One region of the Streptomyces sp. MB09-01 genome, then DNA from elsewhere that is predicted to be linked to it. Evidence: predicted binding sites of a transcription regulator. Region 1 holds the regulator's gene; the other holds the start of a gene.
What was found. Region 1 encodes HspR, which represses chaperone genes until heat shock. Its sites were predicted from a motif close to TTGAGNNNNNNNNNCTCAA; they were not measured.
Positions count from the first base shown of each region.

Region 2: the regulator HspR is predicted to act here: its motif matches at 4,562-4,580, upstream of lon (endopeptidase La).

Region 1 covers NZ_JARAYQ010000073.1:851-12,048, reverse strand. Annotated here, with positions in the region: gene PV721_RS17440 (DUF2617 family protein) at 1-233, opposite strand, end outside; gene PV721_RS17435 (pyridoxal phosphate-dependent aminotransferase) at 917-2,107, shown strand; gene PV721_RS17430 (hypothetical protein) at 2,223-3,413, shown strand; gene PV721_RS17425 (YbjN domain-containing protein) at 3,415-3,954, opposite strand; gene clpB (ATP-dependent chaperone ClpB) at 4,065-6,650, opposite strand; gene PV721_RS17415 (pyridoxamine 5'-phosphate oxidase family protein) at 6,771-7,235, shown strand; gene PV721_RS17410 ((2Fe-2S)-binding protein) at 7,370-7,651, opposite strand; gene PV721_RS17405 (hypothetical protein) at 7,681-7,941, opposite strand; gene PV721_RS17400 (helix-turn-helix transcriptional regulator) at 8,044-9,117, shown strand; gene PV721_RS17395 (heat shock protein transcriptional repressor HspR) at 9,179-9,649, opposite strand; gene dnaJ (molecular chaperone DnaJ) at 9,652-10,833, opposite strand; gene grpE (nucleotide exchange factor GrpE) at 10,873-11,198, opposite strand, start outside.
Region 2 covers NZ_JARAYQ010000112.1:3,270-14,467, reverse strand. Annotated here, with positions in the region: gene PV721_RS22925 (nitrate- and nitrite sensing domain-containing protein) at 1-281, opposite strand, end outside; gene PV721_RS22920 (protein phosphatase 2C domain-containing protein) at 691-1,464, shown strand; gene PV721_RS22915 (MarR family winged helix-turn-helix transcriptional regulator) at 1,493-1,933, opposite strand; gene lon (endopeptidase La) at 2,143-4,539, opposite strand; gene PV721_RS22905 (hypothetical protein) at 4,767-5,072, shown strand; gene PV721_RS22900 (DUF4097 family beta strand repeat-containing protein) at 5,100-5,855, opposite strand; gene PV721_RS22895 (sulfurtransferase) at 5,983-6,966, opposite strand; gene PV721_RS22890 (glycosyltransferase family 39 protein) at 7,191-8,573, opposite strand; gene PV721_RS22885 (hypothetical protein) at 8,610-9,152, shown strand; gene PV721_RS22880 (TetR/AcrR family transcriptional regulator) at 9,210-9,875, opposite strand; gene PV721_RS22875 (glycoside hydrolase family 3 protein) at 10,023-11,198, shown strand, end outside.

The sequences.
Region 1 (11,198 bases):
CCGAGCGGCAGCGGCGTACTGCTGCCGGGCATACAGGCGACCGTCTCCGAGCAGAGCACCTCGGCCTCCTCCAGAAGAACCTGATGGGAGGCTCCGAGCAGGCGCAACTCCACCTTGGCGCCCGACAGTTCGAGGTTCAGTACGGCCAGGGCGGGCAGCCGGTCCCGACCCAGGGCCCAGGCGAGATCGGCGGCACGCGTGTCGGTGTAAGAGGTCTGGAGGGTCGTGAGCATGAGTCGGCTCCGCAAACGCGCGAGGGAGATGGGCCGGGGCCCGCCAGCGGTAGTCAACGGGTGGGGGGACACCGGCACGGGTCCACAGGAAGTCCAGGGAGGTCCGAGGACTGGTCTACTCAACCGAGGGAATCATGAAAGGCACGGCACTCACAGCGTTTTTACCCAACTTGACGGGGTTTACATCCCCCCGGGGGCTCCACAGTTCACGTGTTCAACGCGTTGCGTCCCGCGCGTCGTCATGCATCGGCGAACGAGCCCGTACGCAGGGCCGGACGACGAGGTCGCCCGGCGGAAACCGGACCGCCGGGCGCCCTCCTCCACGCGGTGCCGGCTGCCCCGTGTCAGCTGGAACCGCCGCACCCGCCCCCGCCGCACGAAGACGACGAGCCGCAGGACGAAGACGAACCACACGACGAGGACGAGCCGCCCCCGTCCACCCACCAGCTGCTGCGCTTGCGACGGCCGCTGGTGTGCCCGCTCCTGGTCGAACGGGCTGCGATCGTCACGACGAAGGCGACGACCACGACTGCGATAACGATGAAGACGAACATGAGGTCCGCCCTTCTCTCACGCCCCGGTCTTCCCGGGGAGCGGGATCCCCGCGTCCCGCGTGAAGGGGGGATGCCCCCGGGCCGCACGGCCCAAAGCACACTTGAGGAAGTCCAGAGGTTGACCCCAGGATGACGCCCATGAGCGCACCCGTGAGCAGCGACCGCCCCTTCCTGAACCGCCGTCTTGCGGCCTTCGGCACGACGATCTTCGCGGAGATGTCGGCGCTGGCCGCCCGCACCGGTTCGATCAACCTCGGCCAGGGCTTCCCCGACACCGACGGCCCGGCGGAGATCGCCGAAGCGGCCTCCCGCGCGGTCCTCACGGGCCGGGGCAACCAGTACCCGCCGGGCCCCGGCGTCCCGGAGCTGCGCACGGCCGTCGCCGCGCACCAGCAGCGCTTCTACGGCCTGTCCTACGACCCCGACACCGAGGTCCTGGTCACGGCGGGCGCCACGGAGGCCATCGCGGCCTCCCTCCTCGCCCTGCTCGAGCCGGGCGACGAGGTCATCGCCCTGGAGCCGTACTACGACTCGTACGCGGCCTGCATCGCGATGGCCGGCGCGGTACGCGTCCCGGTCACCCTGCGCCCGCACGCCGGCGCCTTCGCCCTCGACCTGGACGAACTGCGCGCCGCCGTCACCCCGCGCACCCGCCTGCTGCTCCTGAACACCCCGCACAACCCCACGGGCACCGTCCTCACCGCGGCCGAGCTCGCCGCGATCGCCGAGCTGGCGGTCGAGCGCGACCTCCTGGTCGTCACGGACGAGGTGTACGAGCACCTGGTCTTCGAGGGCGCCCACGTCCCCCTGGCGGGCCTCCCGGGCATGCGCGAGCGCACGGTCACCATCTCCTCGGCCGGAAAGACCTTCTCGTTCACCGGTTGGAAGGTCGGCTGGGTCACCGCGCCCCCGGAGCTGGTCACGGCGGTCCGCTCGGCGAAGCAGTTCCTGACCTACGTCTCCTCGGGCCCCTTCCAGTACGCGATCGCCGAGGCCCTCGCCCTCCCCGACACGTACTACGACGCCTTCCGCGCCGACCTGGCCGCCAAGCGCGACATCCTCGCCGACGGCCTCGCGGCGGCCGGCTTCGAGGTCTTCCGCCCGCAGGGCACGTACTTCATCACCACCGACATCACCCCCCTCGGAGAGAAGGACGGCCTCGCCTTCTGCCGCGCCCTCCCCGAACGCTGCGGCGTCGTCGCCATCCCGAACCAGGTCTTCTACGACGACAAGTCCGCCGGCGCGACCCAGGTCCGCTGGGCCTTCTGCAAGCGCGAGGACGTCCTGCGGGAGGCCGCCTCCCGGCTACGCCGCCTCTGACCGCCGAGCGTCTTGCGGGGTGGCCGAGGCCGGTGTGAAGCTGTCGCTCGCACGAGCGCCCGAAGCCCTCACCCCCCGGTGAGCGGACCTCACCGAGAGACGGAAGTCGGGATTCATGGCAACGGGCAGAGCGACCGTGTCCGCGTCGCCCCTGGAGATGCGCGCGGTCCGGGCCGTACGGTCGGCCGCGCCGACGACGGTGATAGCGCTCGGCGTGTTCGCGGCCGTGCGCGGGGCCGGGGTGCTGGTGCTCGCCCTCGGGTCCTGGTGGGCCGGACGGGATCCGCTGCGGGTGCTCGGCCGGTCCTGGGACGCGGACTGGTACCTCCGGATAGCGGCCGACGGCTACGGGCGCACCCTGATGTGGCCCGACGCCGTCACCGGCACCGGGCCCGTACAGAGCGACCAGGCCTTCTTCCCGCTCTACCCCGCGCTGATACGGGCCGTCTCCGGCATCCTGCCCGGCGGGCCCGTCCCCGCCGCGCTCCTCGTCGCCTGGACCGCCGCCGCCGTCGCCGCCGTCGGGATCTACCGGGTCGGGGAGCGGGTCATCGGGCCGCGCGCCGGGCTGCTGCTCGTGGGGCTGTGGGCGGCCCTCCCGCACTCCGTGGTCCTCACCCTCGCCTACACCGAGGCGCTCCTGGCCGCCTTCGCCGCCTGGGCGCTCCACGCGCTGCTGCGCGGCCGCTGGCTGTGGGCCGCGGGCCTCGCCGTGCTCGCCGGGCTGACCCGGCCCACCGGGCTCGCCGTCGCGGCCGCCGTGTCGGCCATGGCCCTCCACGCGATCCTCGTACGAAGATCCCGGGCGGCCGAGGTGTGGGTGGCCGGGCTGGTGGCGCCGGCGGGCTGGGCGGCGTACGTCCTGGCCGTCGGGGTGAAGCGGCGCGACCCCTTCGGCGGCTACTTCGCCGTGCAGCGCAGCTGGGGCTCCCGCTTCGACTTCGGCGCCGGGGCGCTGCGCTCGGCGGAGCAGGTGCTGACCGGCGGGCACGTGCCCCTCGCGACCACCGTGACGGTGGTCCTGCTGGCCGCCGCCGGGCTGCTGGCGGTGCTGCTGGTCCTGGACCGCACCCCGCCCGCACTGCTCGCGTACACGGCGGTCCTGCTGGTGATGGCCTTCGGCGGGGCCGGCTTCTTCGAGTCCAAGCCGCGGTTCCTGCTGCCGGCCTTCCCGCTGCTCCTGCCGCTGGCCGCCGTCATGGCGCGAGCCCGGCCGCGCACCGCGGTCGTGGTGACCGTGGTGGTGGCCGGGCTCGGTTACGGCTACGGGCTGTACCTGCTTCTGGTGGCCCGGGTACCGCTCTAGCTCAGTTCGTGCCGTCGCCGTCGCTCTCGCCGTCGGTGGAGTCGACGTCCTTCTCCAGGCCGAGCTGCTCGACGAGCCACTTGTCGAATTCGATGGACGCGCGGACCCAGCTGACCGTGGAGGACACGAAGTGCTCCAGGTTGACGCCGGTGCCGATCAGCATCTGCGCCTCACCGATCAGGCGGACCGAGCCGTCGTCGTGCGTGTGGCTGTAGACCTTCGGCCACAGGGTGCGGCGGTTCCAGTCGTCGATCGACTCGAGAAGCTGCGGCTTCTCGTCGATCTTGTGCGGACGGTCGTAGAAGGTCCGCACCGAGAAAACCTGCTGCTCGTCCTCGCCGCGGAACATGAAGTACGTGCGGAACTCCTCCCACGGCGCCGCGAGGTCACCCTCGTCGTCGACGACGTACTTGAGCTCCATCTGCTCCAGCAGCTGCTTGACCAGATCCTGGTCGGGGACGACGGGGCCCGCCGGTCCTGTGGCCTGCGGATCGGGCTGCTGCCCTCCGAAGTTCGGAATCGAGGCCGGGTCGATGCTCACCGTGTTTTTCCCTTCGTGCGGATACATGCATCCTCCCCCATCCCGCCTACCCCGTGTCCAGCCCCGCAGCGCCGATCCGCTGCGGGCGGACACGGGTCCGCCCGCACGGGTCAGAGCGCCTTGCCGACCAGCAGGTCCTCGCCCGCCACGTCGACCCGTACGGTGTCGCCGTCGCGGACCTCGCCCGAGAGGATCTCCTTGGCCAGCCGGTCGCCGATCGCCGTCTGGATCAGGCGGCGCAGCGGCCGGGCGCCGTACGCCGGGTCGTTGCCCTTGACCGCCAGCCAGGCCAGGGCCTCGGGGGTGACGTCCAGGGTCAGGCGCCGGTCGGCCAGGCGCTTGGCCAGGCGGCCGATCTGGAGCTCGGCGATGTGCGCGAGCTCGTCGCCGGTCAGGGCGGAGAAGACCACCAGGTCGTCCAGGCGGTTCAGGAACTCCGGCTTGAAGGTGCTCCGGACCACGTCCAGGACCTGCTGCTTCTTCTGTTCGGCGGGGGTGGCGGGGTCCATCAGGAACTGACTGCCGAGGTTCGAGGTCAGGACCAGGATGGTGTTGCGGAAGTCCACGGTCCGCCCCTGGCCGTCCGTGAGGCGGCCGTCGTCCAGGACCTGGAGCAGGATGTCGAAGACCTCGGGGTGGGCCTTCTCCACCTCGTCCAGGAGCACCACGCTGTACGGGCGGCGGCGCACGGCCTCCGTGAGCTGGCCGCCCTCCTCGTAGCCGACGTAGCCGGGCGGGGCGCCGACGAGGCGGGCCACGCTGTGCTTCTCGCCGTACTCCGACATGTCGATGCGGATCATGGCCCGCTCGTCGTCGAAGAGGAAGTCCGCGAGGGCCTTGGCCAGCTCCGTCTTGCCCACGCCCGTCGGGCCGAGGAAGAGGAAGGAGCCGGTCGGGCGGTCGGGGTCGGCGATGCCGGCGCGGGTGCGGCGCACGGCGTCCGAGACGGCCCGTACGGCCTCGCCCTGGCCGATCAGGCGGCGCCCCAGCTCGTCCTCCATGCGGAGCAGCTTCTGGGTCTCGCCCTCCAGCAGGCGGCCCGCCGGGATGCCCGTCCAGGCGCCCACCACGTCCGCGATGTCGTCCGGGCCGACCTCGTCCTTGACCATCGTCCCCTTGGACGCCTCGGCCTCGGCCTCGGTGGCCTCCGCCAGCTCGCGCTCCAGGGCCGGGATCTCCCCGTAGAGCAGCTTGGAAGCGGTGTCGAAGTCCCCGTCGCGCTGGGCGCGCTCGGCCTGGCCGCGCAGGTCGTCCAGGCGCTCCTTGAGCTCGCCGACCCGGTTGAGGGACTGCTTCTCCTTCTCCCAGCGGGCGGTCAGGCCGCGCAGGTCCTCCTCCTTGTCGGCGAGGTCCTTGCGGATCTTCTCCAGGCGCTCCATCGAGGCCGGGTCGGACTCGTTCTTCAGCGCCAGCTCCTCCATGCGCAGCCGGTCCACGGACCGCTGGAGCTCGTCGATCTCCAGCGGGGAGGAGTCGATCTCCATGCGCAGCCGGGACGCGGCCTCGTCGACGAGGTCGATGGCCTTGTCGGGGAGGAAGCGGGAGGTGATGTACCGGTCGGAGAGGGTCGCGGCGGCGACGAGGGCGCTGTCGTTGATGACGACCTTGTGGTGGGCCTCGTAGCGGCCCTTGAGCCCGCGCAGGATGGCGATGGTGTCCTCGACGGACGGCTCGGCGACCAGCACCTGCTGGAAGCGCCGCTCCAGCGCCGGGTCCTTCTCGATGCGCTCGCGGTACTCGTCGAGGGTGGTCGCGCCGACCATGCGCAGTTCCCCGCGGGCCAGCATGGGCTTGAGCATGTTGCCCGCGTCCATGGCGGAGTCGCCGCCGGCGCCCGCGCCGACGACCGTGTGCAGCTCGTCGATGAAGGTGATGATCTGCCCGTCGCTGGACTTGATCTCAGCGAGTACGGTCTTCAGGCGCTCTTCGAACTCGCCGCGGTACTTGGCGCCGGCGACCATCGCGCCGAGGTCCAGGGCCACCAGGCGCTTGTTCTTCAGGGACTCGGGGACGTCGCCCTTGACGATGCGCTGGGCCAGGCCCTCGACGACGGCCGTCTTGCCGACGCCGGGCTCGCCGATGAGCACCGGGTTGTTCTTCGTGCGGCGCGAGAGCACCTGCACGACGCGGCGGATCTCGTGGTCGCGGCCGATGACCGGGTCGAGCTTGCCCTCGCGCGCGGCCGCCGTGAAGTCGGTGCCGAACTTCTCCAGGGCCTTGTACTGGCCCTCGGGGTCGGGGGTGGTCACCCGCCGTCCTCCTCGTGCGTTCTCGAAGGCGGCCAGCAGCTTCTTCGCGCTCGCGCCCCGGGTGGAAAGGACCTCACCCGCCGCGCCGCCCTTGGCGGCGATGGCGATGAGCAGGTGTTCGGTGGAGAGGTAATCGTCGCCGAGCCTGCCCGCCTGGGCGTCGGCCTCGGCGAGTACGGCGAGCAGGTCGCGGGTGGGCTGCGGGGGCGCGACCGTGGAGCCGGTGACGCTGGGCAGGGCCGCCAGCAGCCGCTCCGCACCGGCCCGCACCTCGGCCTGGTCGGCGTCGGTGGCGGCCAGCAGGTCGGTGACGTTCTCGTTGTCCTCGCCGGCGAGCAGGGCCAGCAGCAGGTGCGCGGGGGTCAGGTCGGCGTGGCCGTCCTTCACGGCCCTGCTGGTGGCCGCGTTCAGCGCGTCCCGGCTCTTGTTCGTCAGCTCGGCGTCCACTGCGTCTTCTCCTCTCCCCAAGGGGTAAATCCGACGAATCTGACAGGGTCAACCTATGCAAAGTTGAGTCTATTCCACTCAAGGCAAGGGAGGGCACCATCGGCCCGTACCCTTCGGCCCATGTCCCATGACGTACTCAACCCGACGCCCGAGTACCTCGCCTTCTGGCGGGAGCGGCACGTCTGCACGCTGACCACCCCGCGCCCCGACGGCACGCCCCACGTGGTGCCGGTGGGCGTGACGTACGACCCGGAGGCCGGGCTGGCGCGGGTGATCAGCAACAAGCACAGCAAGAAGGTGCGCAACGTCCTCGCGGCGCAGGCGCAGGCGGAGCCGGCTCAGGGGGCTCCGGCGGGCGGGGCACCGGCTCTCGGGACGCCGGCGGGCGGGGCCCGGGTCGCGGTCTGCCAGATGGAAGGGCGCCGCTGGGCCACCCTCGAAGGGCGCGCGGTGATCCGTACGGACGAGGCGTCGGTCGCCGACGCCGTGGCGCGCTACGCGCAGCGGTACGGACGGACGCCGTCGCCCAATCCCGACCGCGTGGTCATCGAGATCACGCTGGACCGGGCCATGGGTCGCGCGTGAGCCGTTGATTCTTCATCTTGTCCGGTTCAGGCACTGGACGCGGGCATCACAACGGCGCCATCGTGGTCAGGTCCACGATGGCGCCGTTGTGTGGGGGTAGCGCCTGAGCGATCTGCAACGACGGGGGAATCGCTTCAGGCACTGCGGGGGGTGGCGGTGGTGATATCGGGTTCGAAGAGCTGGTGGTCGCGCTGATCGAGATTGACGAAGACCATTCCGTAGCGCACCTCGCAGCGGACGGGCTGCGGCGCGCCGCGCGGGCGGCGCAGGCACCGGTAGGCACGTACGTCCTCGTCCTCCTCGCGCACGACGACGATCGGTTGGCCGAACAGGGTGACCATCAACGAATCGCCAGCGTGGGGGATGGCCGTGGCGAGATCGATGAACTGCCAGCCCGAGCGGTAGGCGGATGCCATCTCGCGGCGGAAACCGCGATCGTCGGGGGTCACGCGGGCACCGTCACAGGAGCCTCGGTCCAGCCCGTATCGCCACCCTCTCCGCCCAGCTGGCCGCTGGTCCAGCCGGTGTCGGCGTACTTACCCACGGGAGCCGTGGTCCAGCCGGTGTCGAACTCCGTGCTCGTCAGGCTGGTGCCCTGACCGCCCCTAGCGCTCCCCGCGTCACTTTCGACGGCGCTGACTGCCCCAAAAACCGCAACGGCGGAGAAACCTATGGCAAGCACCGAGCGAAGCATTCTCTTGAACATGGTCGGCTTCGTCCTCACTTGATGGAATCCTCTCCCCCGCGTGTCAGACGATGGCTCATTCAGGCACGTCAATGCCACAGGGACGATGCATCATGTTCTTGCATGTTCAGGACCCTGGGGGGTGGAGATTTGACGCGAAACGGGACAATGGCGACACATCCCCACCCCGTCACGTCCATGTGCGCCGAGGGAACGCGGCTCTATGCGACCGCACTGAGTACCGGCCGGATCGCCCGGGGCGAGATCCAGAACGCCCCCTGCCTGCTTGAATTCGCTCTTCTGCAGCCCGACCCGGATGACGCGAACCAACTGCGTCCGGTTCCCCCGTCCGTCGCTTTGGCTCAACGGCTCCATCCGATTGAACGCGAGATCCAAGACCGCCGGCGCAGCGCTGTAGATCTCACCGACACTTTCGAGCCTTTCCTGGCCATCAGCGCGCAGAGCCCGGCCAACACCCACGCCATCACCGTGCTGGAGGGCTTCGAGCGGATCAACGCCGCCCTCAACCTCGCGACGGCCGAATGCCACACCGAGGTGCTGACGGTACAGCCGGGCGGGGCCCGGCCCTCCGAGGCCCTCACCCAGGCCCTGGAGCGCGACCAGCCGCTGATCGACCGCGGGGTCAGCATACGGACCCTCTACCAGCACACCGCGCGGCACAGCCAGGGCACGCTCGCCTACGTGGACCGCATCTCCACGGGGAAGGTGGAGATCCGCACGCTCGAAGAGCTGATAGAGCGCCTCATCATCTTCGACCGCACGGTCGCCTTCATACCGGTGAGCGACGACCGCCGGGTCGCACTCGAACTGCGCCACCCCGGCCTCGTCGACTACCTCATCAAGGTGTTCGAGCAGCTGTGGCACCGCGCCGTGCCCCTCACGGAGGAGGTGACGTACCGCAGCACCCCCGGCGGCGTCACCGGCGTGCAGCGCACCATCGCCCAGCTCCTCATCGAGGGGCACGTGGACGAGGCCATCGCCCGCCGCCTCGGCATGAACGTCCGCACCTGCCGCGCCCACATCGCCAAGCTCGCCACGACCCTCGGCAGCGGCAGCCGCGCCCAGCTCGGCTACCTCATCGCCCAGTCCGGCATCCTGGGCCGGCCCTCCGCCCCGGACCGGGGCTGCGACGGGCCTCTGGACCGGGACCCCGACGAGGGCCGGGAAGGCCTCTAGAAAGCCGTCAGGCCCCGCCCTGGAGGGGCGGAGCCTGAACGTGCGCAAAGAGGGTGCCGGGTCAGTCCATCGGCCGCTTGGGGCTGGGGCGCCAGACCACCAGGGCGCTGCCCGGCTGCGGGGGCTGGTACTTGACCAGGTCGCGCCGGTAGGAGGCGTGCACCTGGGCCTCGCGGGCCTGCAGCGTGGCGGCCGCGCCGTCCACCGCCGCGGAGAGCTCGGCCACGCGCTGCTGGAGCGCGGCGACCTGGTTCTCCAGTTCGATGATCCGCTTGATGCCCGCCAGGTTGATGCCCTCGTCCTGGGACAGCGCCTGCACCGTGCGGAGCAGTTCGATGTCGCGGGCCGAGTAGCGCCGGCCGCGGCCGGCCGTACGGTCCGGGGAGACCAGGCCGAGACGGTCGTACTGGCGCAGGGTCTGCGGATGCAGACCCGAGAGCTGGGCGGCCACCGAGATCACGTAGACCGGGGTCTCGTCGGTGAGTTGGTAGCCCCCGCCCAAGCGGGAGGACTGTCGTCGGCGGCCGTCCATGCTCATGCTCCCTTCGCGGACTCGAACAGCGCGGAGCGCGGGTCCTCGGACTCCGTCGCCTCGCGGTACATCTCCAGCGCCTCACGGGCCTTGTCCGACAGCTCGGTCGGGACCGCGACCTCCACCGTCACCAGCAGGTCGCCGCGGGTGCCGTCCTTGCGGACCGCCCCCTTGCCGCGGGCCCGCATGGTCCGTCCGTTGGGGGTGCCCGGCGGCAGCTTCAGCGTCACCGAGGGGCCGTTCAAGGTCGGGACCTTGACTTCGGCACCCAGCGCCGCCTCCGCGAACGTCACCGGCACGGTCACCGTCAGGTTGTCGTCCTTACGGCCGAACACGGGGTGCGAATCGACGTGCACGACCACGTAGAGGTCGCCGGCGGGACCGCCGCGCTCGCCGGGCGCGCCCTTGCCGCGCAGCCGGATCCGCTGGCCGTTGGAGACGCCCGCCGGGATCCGGACCTGCATGGTGCGCGAGGAACGGGCCCGGCCGCTGCCCTTGCAGATGTCGCAGGGGGTCTCCGCGATCAGGCCGCGGCCCTTGCAGTCCGCACAGGGGTCGGTCAGCGAGAAGCCGCCGCCGCTGCCGCGCGAGACCTGGCCGGTGCCGACGCAGGTCGGGCACACACGGGGCGTGCCGTTCTTGTCGCCGGTGCCCGAACAGGCCTTGCAGGGTGCCTGGGAGGACATCCGGAGCGGGACCGTGGCCCCGTCCACTGCCTCCGTGAAGGAGAGGGTGACCTCCGACTCGATGTCCTGGCCGCGGCGCGGCTGGGTACGGGTGCCCGCACCCGGGCCGGCGCCGCGGTTGAAGAGGCCGCCGAAGACGTCGCCCAGGCCGCCGCCGAAGCCGCCGGCCTGGCCGCCGCCCTGCTGGGTGCCGCCGAAGAGGTCACCGAGGTCGAAGTTGAACGAGCCGCCCCCGCCTGGCCCGGGGCGGAAGCCACCGTTGCCGAACAGGGCGCGCGCCTCGTCGTACTCCTTGCGCTTCTTCGGGTCGCCGAGGATGTCGTTCGCCTCGGAGATCTCCTTGAAGCGCTCCTCGGCGGAGCCGTCGCCCTTGTTGGCGTCCGGGTGGAACTCGCGCGCGAGCTTCCGGTACGCCTTCTTGATCTCGGCCTCGGTGGCGTCCTTCGGGACACCGAGGACCTTGTAGTAGTCCTTCTCGACGAAGTCCTTCGTGCTCATCCCCGGTGTCCCTCCTCTCGTACCTCTACGTGTGGTGCATCAGCCCTCGTCGGGGGCATCCGCGTCCAAGCCCTCCGGCGCTTCGCCCTCCGCGACCGCTGCGTCGGAACCGGAGGACTTGGGTGCCGCGCCCGGCTGGGGCTCGGCCACCGCGACCCGTGCGGGACGGATCGTACGCTCGCCGATCCGGTACCCCGGCTGCAGGATCGCCACGCAGGTCGTCTCGGTGACGTCCGGCGCGTACGAGTGCATCAGGGCCTCGTGGATCGTCGGGTCGAAGGGCTCGCCCTCCTTGCCGAACTGCTGCAGCCCCATCTTGGCGGCCACCGTCTCCAGCGACTCGGCCACCGACTTGAAGCCGCCGA
Region 2 (11,198 bases), on a different contig from region 1:
GGGCGGCCCTTGGCGGCGTACTCGACCACGGCGTCGCGCTCGTCGGCGAGGACGTGCGCGACGGTGAGGATCTGCCCGGTCTGTTCCGCGAGGGTGACCAGCCGCTGGGAGTCGTTCAGCTCCCTCGCGGCGGTGACGACGGCGGGGGCGCCTGCCGCGAGGACGGTGAGGCCGGCGACGGCGACGCCGACGACCAGCCTGCGGCGCACGCGGACGCGGCGTCCTGCGGGGGCCGGGCCGTCGGCGGCGGTGCCGTTCTTCCGAGACCGCTTCTTCTGCACCGGTGCTCGCAATCCTGTACGTGTGCTTGTGCTCGTCTACTCGTGTGGCCGAGGTAACGGCCGGTCAACAAGTAAACGCCCCCTGCCCCCTCGTACCGCCTCAGACCTTTGCAGCGTGTTGGGGAGAGAGCCGCACATCGCCCACCCGGCCACTCGAACGAGTGAACATCACGGAAGAGTTGGCAACCAACTCGGGCACCCTGCCCCAGAGCGCTTCCGTGGACAGGCGGTTGAAAGATCGATGCGGGCTTTGGCAGGATGCCCGCCCACATGTCCGCCAGCGTGCCCGCGCCCTGCCCGGGCCCCTCCGGCCCGCGCCCGGACGGTCCGCGTACGGGCCCGCACGCCTCCTCCCGCTTTGGTACGGACCTGCACGTGCGGCGCGGTCCCCGCCCGGCAGAATGGCGGCATGCGCATCGACCTCGCCTCGGCCCCCGGCAGTGAAGAACGCCCCAATGAGGACTGGGTGTCGGCCACGATCCCCGCCTCGGGCGGCGGCGTGCTGGTCGCCCTGGACGGAGTCACCCCGCCGAGCGGCGAGGACGGCTGCGTGCACGGAGTTCCGTGGTTCGCGGCCCGGCTCGGCGGCCGATTGACCGAACTGTCCGGATCGCGACGGGACATGACGCTGGACCGGATTCTGGCCGAGTCCGTCCGCGCCACGGCCGAGGCCCACCGCGACACCTGTGACCTTTCTCACGTCCGCACCCCGCAGGCGACGGTCGTCATGGTCCGCTGGGACGAGGCCTGCGTGGAGCACCTCGTGCTCTCGGACTCCGTACTCCTCCTCCAGGCGCCCGGGGGCGAGGTGACGGCGGTGCTCGACGACCGGCTGGACCGGGTGCCGCGGGAGGTGCTGCGCTCGGTGGCGGGGACGGACGCGCTGCGGAACGCGGAGGGCGGTTTCTTCACGGCGGCCGCGGACCCGGCGGTGGCCGCCCTGGCGGTGACCGGGCGCACCCCGCGCGGGCAGGTGCGGGCGGTGGCCGCGCTCACGGACGGGGCGAGCCGGTGGACGGACACGTTCGGGGAGGGCGACTGGGCCGAGTGCCTGGCGGTGCTGCGCAAGGAGGGAGCGGAGGGCCTGATCGGCCGGGTCCGCGCCCTCGAGCGCGACCCGGCCCGGCCTCCGGCACGGTACAAGCGGCACGACGACGCGTCGGCGGTCTACGCGGAGCTCTAGGACCTGGGCGCGGGTGGGGCGGGTGCCCCTACTCCGCGCCGGCGTTCAGCTGGTTCAGCAGCCGGGCCAGTTCCGCCACCTCGCCGCGGTCCCAGCCGGCGAGCTTGCGCATGTACTGCTCGCGCCGTGCGCCCCGTACCCGCAGGAACCGCTCGCGGCCCTCCTCGGTGAGGCCGACCAGGAAGGCCCGGCCGTCGGCGGGGTCCGGCTCGCGGGCCACCAGGCCCAGGACCTCCAGGGCCCGCAGCTGCCGGCTCATGGTGGCCTTGCCGACGCCGAAGTAGGCGGCGAGCTCGGTGGCCCGCTGCCGGCCGGCCGCCTCCAGGCGTACGAGGAGCCCGTACGCGGCGGGCTCCAGCTCGGGGTGGAGCTCGCGGGCCATCTCGCCGGAGGAGGCGCGGGCGCGCCGGAGGAAGACGGACAGCTCCCGCTCCAGGGCAAGGAACTCCTGGTCTTCGCTCCCGTGCACGTCCCGCTCCTTCGATGGTGTGTGGCACCTCGGTGGGTGAGGGCCAGTATTTCGCAGGGCGTGCGCCGACGGCCCGGGACCCCGCCGGAGCGGGGAGCCGGGCCGTGTGGTGGGGCGCGAGCGGGGCGCGAGGCGGGCGCGCACTCGGCGCCGCCGGGGGCGCGCTCGGAGCGTGAAGGGGGACACCCGGCGCGCCGTGCGGCCCTCCGTCACGCCGCGGCGGCGACCTCCACCTCCGCCTGGGCCAGGGCGAGTTCCAGCACCTGGCGCACGTCCGTCACCGGGTGCACCTCCAGCCCCTCCAGCACCTCCGCCGGGACGTCGTCCAGGTCGGCCTCGTTCCGCTTCGGGATGATCACGGTGGTCAGCCCGGCCCGGTGCGCGGCCAGCAGCTTCTGCTTGACCCCGCCGATCGGCAGGACCCGTCCGGTCAGCGAGACCTCGCCGGTCATGGCCACGTCGGTGCGGACCTGCCGTCCGGAGAGCAGCGAGGCGAGCGCGGTCGTCATCGTGATGCCGGCGCTCGGGCCGTCCTTGGGCACGGCGCCCGCCGGGAAGTGGATGTGCACGCCTCGGTCCTTCAGGTCGGCGACCGGGAGCTCCAGTTCCGCGCCGTGCGAGCGCAGGAAGCTCAGTGCGATCTGCGCCGACTCCTTCATGACGTCGCCGAGCTGGCCGGTGAGGGTCAGGCCGGCCGCGCCCGTCTCCGGATCGGCCAGCGACGCCTCCACGAACAGCACGTCGCCGCCCGCGCCGGTCACGGCGAGGCCGGTGGCCACGCCGGGGACCGCGGTGCGCCGCTCGGCCGGGTCCTGGGCGGACTCGGGCACGTGGTGCGGGCGTCCGATCAGCCCGCGCAGGTCGTCGGCGCCGACGCTGAAGGGCAGCTCGCGCTCGCCCAGCTCGTGCTGGGAGGCAACCTTGCGCAGCAGGCGCGCGATGGACCGCTCCAGGGTGCGGACGCCCGCCTCCCGGGTGTACTCCCCGGCCAGCCTGCGCAGGGCGCCCTCCTCCAGGACCACCTCGTCGGCGCCGAGGCCGGCGCGCTCCAGCTGGCGCGGGAGCAGGTGGTCGCGGGCGATGACGACCTTCTCGTCCTCGGTGTAGCCGTCGAGGCGGACGAGCTCCATCCGGTCGGCCAGCGCCTCCGGGATGGCCTCCAGGACATTGGCGGTGGCCAGGAAGACGACGTCGCTCAGGTCGAGCTCCACCTCCAGGTAATGGTCCCGGAAGGTGTGGTTCTGCGCCGGGTCCAGGACCTCCAGCAGGGCGGCCGCCGGGTCGCCGCGGTAGTCGGAGCCCACCTTGTCGATCTCGTCGAGCAGCACCACCGGGTTCATCGACCCGGCCTCCTTGATGGCCCGGACGATCCGGCCCGGCAGGGCGCCGACGTAGGTCCGGCGGTGGCCGCGGACCTCGGCCTCGTCGCGGACGCCGCCGAGGGCGACGCGCACGAACTTGCGGCCCATGGCGTGCGCCACGGACTCCCCGAGGGAGGTCTTGCCGACGCCGGGCGGCCCGACGAGCGCGAGGACGGCCCCGCCGCGGCGGCCGCCGATGACGCCCATGCCGCGGTCGCTGCGCCGCTTCCTGACGGCGAGGTACTCGGTGATGCGGTCCTTCACGTCGCTCAGGCCGGCGTGCTCGGCGTCCAGCACCGCCCGGGCTCCCCGGATGTCGTACTGGTCCTCGGTGCGCTCGTTCCAGGGCAGTTCCAGCACGGTGTCCAGCCAGGTGCGGATCCAGGAACCCTCCGGGCTCTGGTCGCTGGCCCGCTCCAGCTTCTCGACCTCCTTGAGCGCGGCCTCCCGGACCTTCTCGGGGAGGTCGGCGGCCTCGACGCGGGCCCGGTAGTCGTCGGACTCCTCGCCGTCCTTCTCCCCGTTCAGCTCGCGCAGTTCCTTGCGCACGGCCTCCAGCTGCCGCCGGAGCAGGAACTCCCGCTGCTGCTTGTCGACGCCGTCCTGCACGTCCTTGGCGATGGACTCGGCCACGTCCTGCTCGGCGAGGTGGTCGCTGAGCGCCTTGATCGCGAGCTTGAGGCGGGCGACGGGGTCGGCGGTCTCCAGCAGTTCGACCTTCTGGTCGACCGTCAGGAACGGGGAGTACCCGGAGTTGTCCGCCAGCGCGGACACCCCCTCGATCTGCTGGACCCGGTCCACGACCTGCCAGGCGCCGCGCTTCTTGAGCCAGCTGGTGGCGAGCGCCTTGTACTCCTTGACGAGCTCGGCCACGGATCCCGGCAGCGGGTCCGGCACGTGCTCGTCCACGGTCTCGCCCTCGACCCAGAGCGCGGCCCCGGGTCCGGTGGTGCCGGCGCCGATGCGGATCCGGCCGCGGCCGCGGATGAGCGCTCCGGGGTCACCGTCGGAGAGCCGCCCCACCTGCTCGACCGTCCCGAGCACACCCGTCGCGGCGTACTTCCCGTCGATCCGCGGCACGAGCAGCACCCGCGGCTTCCCGCTGCCCGCCGCGGCCTGGGCCGCCTCCACGGCCCCGCGCACCTCGGCGTCGGACAGGTCCAGCGGAACAACCATTCCGGGCAGCACGACCTCGTCGTCGAGCGGCAGCACGGGCAGAGTGAGTGTGACGGACGTCGAAGCCATGATCTTCCCTCCGGCAGTGAAGTTGAGCTATGCCGACTCAATGCATGTGCGCTCCCCAATGTTCCCCAACCCCCGTTCGCCCGGGGCGAACGCCTCCGCGTGGTTCCGTCGGCACCCTTCACTGATGGACGCCCTGGAGTGCACGGGCCATGCCGGCGGCTTAGCGTCGCTGTGCGATACGCGTGCCGTCCGGCCGCGGCGCGTCCAGGCGGTCGAGAGGAAACTCCATGGCAGTCGTGATGACCTTTTCCTGGCCCGAGATCACACCCGACGTGTACGACGCGGTGCGCCAGAAGGTGCGCTGGGAAGAGGACGCACCGGACGGGTGTGTGCTGCACTCCGCCTGGTTCGTCCGCGGCGGCCTCAACGTGATGGACATCTGGGAGTCGGAGGACCACTTCAACCGGTTCATCGAGGCCAGGATCGCCCCCGTGCTCAAGGGCGAACTGGGCGTGGCGAGCGACCCCGAGCCGAAGTTCTACCCCCTGCACCGACGCTTCGTCGCACCTGGTGTCAGCGGCGGCGGCTCCTGACGTACGCCTTCGGGGCCACGGTCCGCGCTAGCTCCGTGCGGAGACGCGGACGTCGCCCGAGGTGGTCTTCGCCGAGAGGCGGGAGGGGGCCGAGGGGTCTGCGGGCAGGGTGATGTCGCGGGTGCCGGAGGTGGTGGAGACGTCGACCCGGTAGGGAGCCGTGGGGACCTTCAGCGTGACGTCGCCCGAGGTGGTCTCGGCCAGCACCGAGGACGGGGCCGCGGTGAAGTCCATGCGGGCGTCGCCCGAGTCCGAGTGGACGTCCGCGCTCGGGCCGGAGAGGCCGGCCGCGGTGATGTCGCCCGAGGAGGTACGGATCTTCAGGGGGCCCGCGATGCGCTCGGCACGGACCTCGCCGGAGTCGGCCTCCACCTCGGCGGCGGCCACGCCCGTGACGGTGATGCGGCCGCTGCTGCTCTCCAGCTTGACCCTGGCCGAGGCCGGGACCTCCAGGCGGTAGTCGATGGAGCAGTTGCCGGAGCAGCCGTCGGAGAAGGTGAGCACACCCGCGCTGACCTGCTGGCCGGGGGTGGGGGCCGTGTCGCCGCGGTAGTGGACGGTGCGGCGGACCGTGACGCCGGGACCCGCCCCCGGGGTGACCTCGATCGAGCCCGACCGCGCGTCCGTCACCTCGACCGCCGCGACCGGCTCGGTGACCGTGGTGTCGGCGGTCGCGGTCTTCTTCGGTCCGTCCGAGAAGGAGCAGCCGGCCAGCAGGAACCCGGCCCCGAGGACGGCAACCGCGGTGCGCACGAGGCGGTGTGACGTGGCGTGAGAAGTCATGGACCGATCCTCGCGCGGCTCCACCGCCCGGCCGATGGGGCCGGTACCCGGACTCCGGGTGGGGTTAACCCCCGGCCCCGGAAGCCCCCGGCCCGGCCGGCGGCGGAGCACGGCACCCTCCGGGCGCCTACGGGCCGGTCGCGACCGGGCGAAGCGGCGACGGCACGCCCCACTCGCTCCAGGAGCCGTCGTACACGGCCAGCTCCTCGTATCCGGCGAGGTCGGCGCCGAGGGCCAGCACGCAGGCGGTCACCCCGGAGCCGCAGCTGAAGTAGAGGCGGTCGCGCCCGCCCACGACCTCGGCGAAGGCCGCGCGGAGCTCGCCGGCCGGACGCATCAGGCCGTCGCGGTCCTGCAGTTCGCCGAACGGCAGGTTGACCGCGCCCGGCATGTGCCCGCCGCGCAGGCCCGGGCGGGGCTCGGGGGCGGTACCGGCGAAGCGCCCGCGGGTGCGGGCGTCGACGACGGCCGCTGCCGGATCGGCCAGGGCCGCGGCGACGGCCTCGCCGCCGACCAGCAGCCCGGGGCGGGGCCGCGCGGTGAAGGAGCCGGGCGGGCCGTCGTAGGCCGGGCCGGTGTCCTCGACGGGCAGGCCGGCGGCGGTCCAGGCGGGCAGTCCCCCGTCGAGGACGGCGACCCGGTCGAAGCCCATGGCGCGCAGCATCCACCAGGCGCGGGCGCTGGAGTAGATCCCGGCGCCGTCGTAGACGACGACGGTGTCCGCGTCGCGGACCCCGAGCGCCCGCATGGCCTCGGCGAATGCCCGGGCCCCGGGCATGGTGTGCGGGGCGGGGGCCCCGTGGTCGGACAGGGCCCCGTCGAGGTCGAAGGGGCGGGCCCCCGGAATCCGGCGCTCGGCACCCCGGTGGGCACCGACGGAAGCGTCGAGGACCACCGGTCCGGCCGCCCCGAGCCGCCCGGCCAGCCAGTCCACCCCGACGAGCGGCCCTGGCAGCGGTTCGGCCTTCGGCCGGGGCGGCGATCCGGTCCCCGGCCCGGGCGTCCCTCCGGCCTCCGGCCCGGGCAGCGCTCCGGCGAGCCGTCCCGCCGCGGGTTCGCGCCCCGCTCCCGGTCCGGGCTCCTGGGACGCGGCGTTCTGGGGCGTGGGCATTGGGCACCTCCGGCTGGACGACGCGGGTCGCCCCATCCTCCTCCGCCGCCCGGAGTGCCGGCCGGGCGGGGCGGCGGCAGGCCGGTGCCGGCCGCACGCGGACCGGGGCCCCGCCGGGCCGGGTCAGCGGCGCGCCTCCCGGCAGGCCGGCACGGCCCGGGGCGCCCGTCGGGGCAGCGGCGAGCGCCCCGGCGGGCCGACACCGACGGCGCACCCCCGGCGGGTCAGCGGCAGGCGCCCCGGTGGGCGTACACGGCGATGCGGGCTCCGCGCACGGCGGTCGTCGAGCACAGTTCGAACCGGGTGGCCAGGGTCTCCCGCTTGACCGCCTCCCGCGGGTACGGGTCCAGTGGCTGACCGGACGGGTCCAGCAGGGCGATCACCCGCGGCGAGGCGAGCAGGGCCGAGCGGATCCGGTCCGGGGGCAGCTCGGTGCCCTGGAGGCTGTGCGAAGCGGCCGGGGTGCGGTCCAGGGCCACGTCGCGAAGTTCCGCGTGGGTCCCGGGCGAGGAGAGCAGCCACTCGCGCCGGCGCGCGGGCATGAACACCACGGCGTCCCCCGGCCGGGCCCGCTCCCGGACCGCGGCGGCCACCGCGAGGACGTCGTCCTTGCGGCTCTCCGGCGTGCGGAGCCACACCGACCAGATGCCGAACGGCACGAGCAGCGCCGCGACCAGCACCCACGGCCACCACCCGCGGGCGGCCGCCAGCCGGGCCCCGGCCAGCAGGGCGGGTCCGGCCAGCGCGTAGAGCACGTACCGGTCGACGTACCAGGGGTGCAGCAGGGAGATCACCATCAGCAGCCCGGGCGGCAGCAGGGCGAGGGGAAGCGCCACCCGGACGAGGTCCTTCGCGGCCCCCCGCGCGAGCAGCAGGGCCGCGCCGCCCACCACTGCGTACGCCGCCCAGTCCTGCCAGCTCGGCCGGCCGAGCCAGCCGAGCTGCTGCTCGGCCTGCCGGGCGCTCACCACGGCCAGCGGCAGCAGGAGGACGACCACGGCGGCGGCGCTCCACCGCCAGCCGCGCGAGCGCCACGCGGTGAAGGCGTGGGCGAGCAGCGCCAGTACGGCGAACTCGTGCAGCCAGCAGCCGAGCAGCAGCACCAGCGTGTACGCCGCCCACCGCTCGCGCAGCATCAGGTACGTCGCCCACACCACGGCGGCCGCGACCAGGGCGTACGAGCGCCCCTCCTGTGCGTACATCTGCACCGGCGGGAGGACGGCGTACACGCAGCCGGCGATCAGCGCGGCCCGCTCCCCCGCCAGCCGGTGCGCGACGGCGGCCACCCCGGCGGCCGCGAGCGCGGTGGCGGCGACGGAGGGCAGCCGCAGCGCCCACAGGCCGCCGTCCCAGAGCTGGAAGACCCCGTGCATGAGCAGGTAGTACAGGCCGTGGACGGCGTCGACGCCGCCCAGCAGCTCCCAGATCCCGCCGAGCGGCCGGTGGGCCACCTGCCAGGTGACGGACTCGTCGCGCCACATGCTGCCGCTCCGCTCCAGGCCCCAGAGGCCGAGGACCGCGGCGAGCAGCGGCGGCAGCAGCCGCCAGGGGGCGATCCGGCTGATGTCGGCCTCCGGGAGCTGTCGGAACGGGTGGGCGGACTCCATACTCGGGGTTGGACCGGAGTGATGGCGGAGGTGGGTGTGCGCACGTTCCGAGCGGTGGCGGGCCTGGTGCTGAGCGCGGCGTTGCTCACGGGATGCGGACCGTCCGCCTCCGGAGACGGCGACGACACGCCTCCGAAGGCCTCCACGGAGTCGGCCCCGGGCCCGACCGGGAGCGCCCCCGGCCCTGGAACGAGCCCGGGCCCCACCGCGAGCCCCACGGCCGGCCGGCTCCCCGCCCCCGGCGAGACCCTGGTCCGCGTCACCCGCAGCGGTGGCTTCGCCGGCCGGACCCACACCCTCATCGTCAAGGGCGACGGCTCCTGGACCCTGCTGGACGCCGAGGCGAAGCAGGAGCGCACCGGCACGATGCCGGAGGCCGGGCTCGCCGCCCTGCGCACCGCCCTCGAGGAGGCGGACTTCGCCCACCTGCCCAGGAGCGCCACGGGCGGCCCCACGATCTACGACGGGTACTTCTACACCTTCGTGCACGGCGGCTACGAGGTGGCGGGCGCCCAGGGCTCCCTGCCGCCGGCCCTGACGAAGGTGGTGGACGCCCTGCCCTCCTTCACGGCGCGCTAGGCCACCCGGCCCCAGGGGGCACCCGGGCCCAGGCCACCCGGGCCTGGAACACCCGGCCTAGGACACGGCCGGGGCCGGCAGGCCCGTCCCCGCCGCCGAGACCTCCCGCAGCAGCCGGTCCAGGAACCCGCGCAGCCGGGCCGGCATGTCCACGTTCCCGGGCGCCAGCACCCACTGGATCTGCAGCCCGTCCATGACGGCGATGATCTCCCGCCCGACGGCGTCGCAGTCGGCGTCCGGGCGCAGTTCGCCGCGCGCGACGCCCGCCTCCAGCACCTCGACGGTGTGGCCGAGCACCCGGGCGTAGCGCTGCTGGAAGTACGCGTGGGCGGGATGCCCGGGGTCGGCGGCCTCGCCGACCAGGGTGTTGAACATCCGGACGATCCCCGGCCGCCGCTCGTTGTCCGCGGCCAGGCCCACGAGGGTGGTGAAGTACGCGGCGACCGATGCGGCGGGTTCGCCGAAGAGCCGCTCCACGTCGTGCCGCTCGCTCTGCGCGAGCACCGACAGCAGCAGGTCCTCCTTGCCGCGGAAGTGGTGCAGCAGCCCGCCCTGGGTGATCCCGCAGCCGGCCGAGATCCGGGCCAGCGAGGAGGCGTGGAAGCCCCACTGCGCGAAGTGCTCCACCGCGGTGTCGAGGATCTTCTGCCGGCGGGCGTCGCCGACCGCGTAGGTCCCGCGCCCGGCGCCCTTCGGAGCCGCTCGCCCCGTGTCCCCTGCCATGCGCCCCACCCTAGACGCCGCCCCCTTCCGGCCACCGCCGGGGGTGACCCACGTCACTTTCAAAAACCTAGCGGGTGCTAGGTTTTCGCCTCTACCGTGACGCCCACGCCGCCGATCCGCCCGGCCACGCAGTCCAGGAGCCCCGCCGTGAACGCAATCCCCGAGTACCAGGACGCCTCCCTCCCCGTCGACCGGCGCGTGGCGGATCTGCTCTCCCGGATGACGCTGGAGGAGAAGGCCGGCCAGCTCTTCCACTCGATGCTGATGATGAACGCGGACGGCAGCCCGGTCACCGAGACCGACGGCTCGATGCTCCCGTTCACCACGCCCGAGCTGGTCGAGGACCGCTTCCTGTCGCACTTCAACCTGCTGGGCACCTACGGGGCCTTCGAGATGGCCCGGTGGCAGAACGCCGTCCAGGAGATGGCCGCGGCCACCCGCCTCGGCATCCCGGTCACCCTCTCGACCGACCCGCGCCACGCCTTCACCGACAACATCGGCGCCTCCTTCAACGCCGGCGCCTTCTCCGCCTGGCCGGAGGCCCTGGGCCTGGCCGCGATCGGTGATCCCGAGCTCGTCCACCGGTTCGCCGACACCGTCCGCCGCGAGTACCTCGCCGTCGGCTTCCGCGTCGCCCTGCACCCGCAGATCGACCTGGCCACCGAGCCCCGCTGGGCCCGCCAGACCGGCACTTTCGGCTCCGACGCCGAGCTGACCGGCCGGCTCGTCCGGGCGTACGTAGGCGGCCTCCAGGGCCCGGCCCTCGGTCCCGGATCGGTCTCCGCCATGGTCAAGCACTTCCCGGGCGGCGGCCCGCAGAAGGACGGCGAGGACCCGCACTTCGCGCACGGCAAGGAGCAGGTCTACCCGGGCGGCATGCGCGAGCACCACCTGGAGCCGTTCAAGGCCGCGATAGCCGCCGGGTGCGCGCAGATGATGCCGTACTACGGCCAGCCGGTGGGCACCGACTGGGAGGAGGTCGGCTTCGGCTTCAGCAAGGGCGTGGTCACCGGCCTGCTCCGGGAGGAGCTCGGCTTCGACGGGATCGTCTGCACCGACTGGGGGCTGCTCAACGACGCGACGATCTTCGGGCAGGTGCATCCGGCGCGCGCCTGGGGCGTGGAGCACCTGAGCGTGGCCGAGCGGGCGGCCCGCGCCCTGGAGGCCGGCTGCGACCAGTTCGGCGGCGAGCAGTGCCCGGAGGTCGTCGTGGAGCTGGTCCGCTCGGGCCGCGTCGCCGAGTCCCGGATCGACGGGTCCGTACGCCGGCTGCTGCGCGAGAAGTTCACGCTCGGCCTGTTCGAGAACCCGTACGTGGACCCG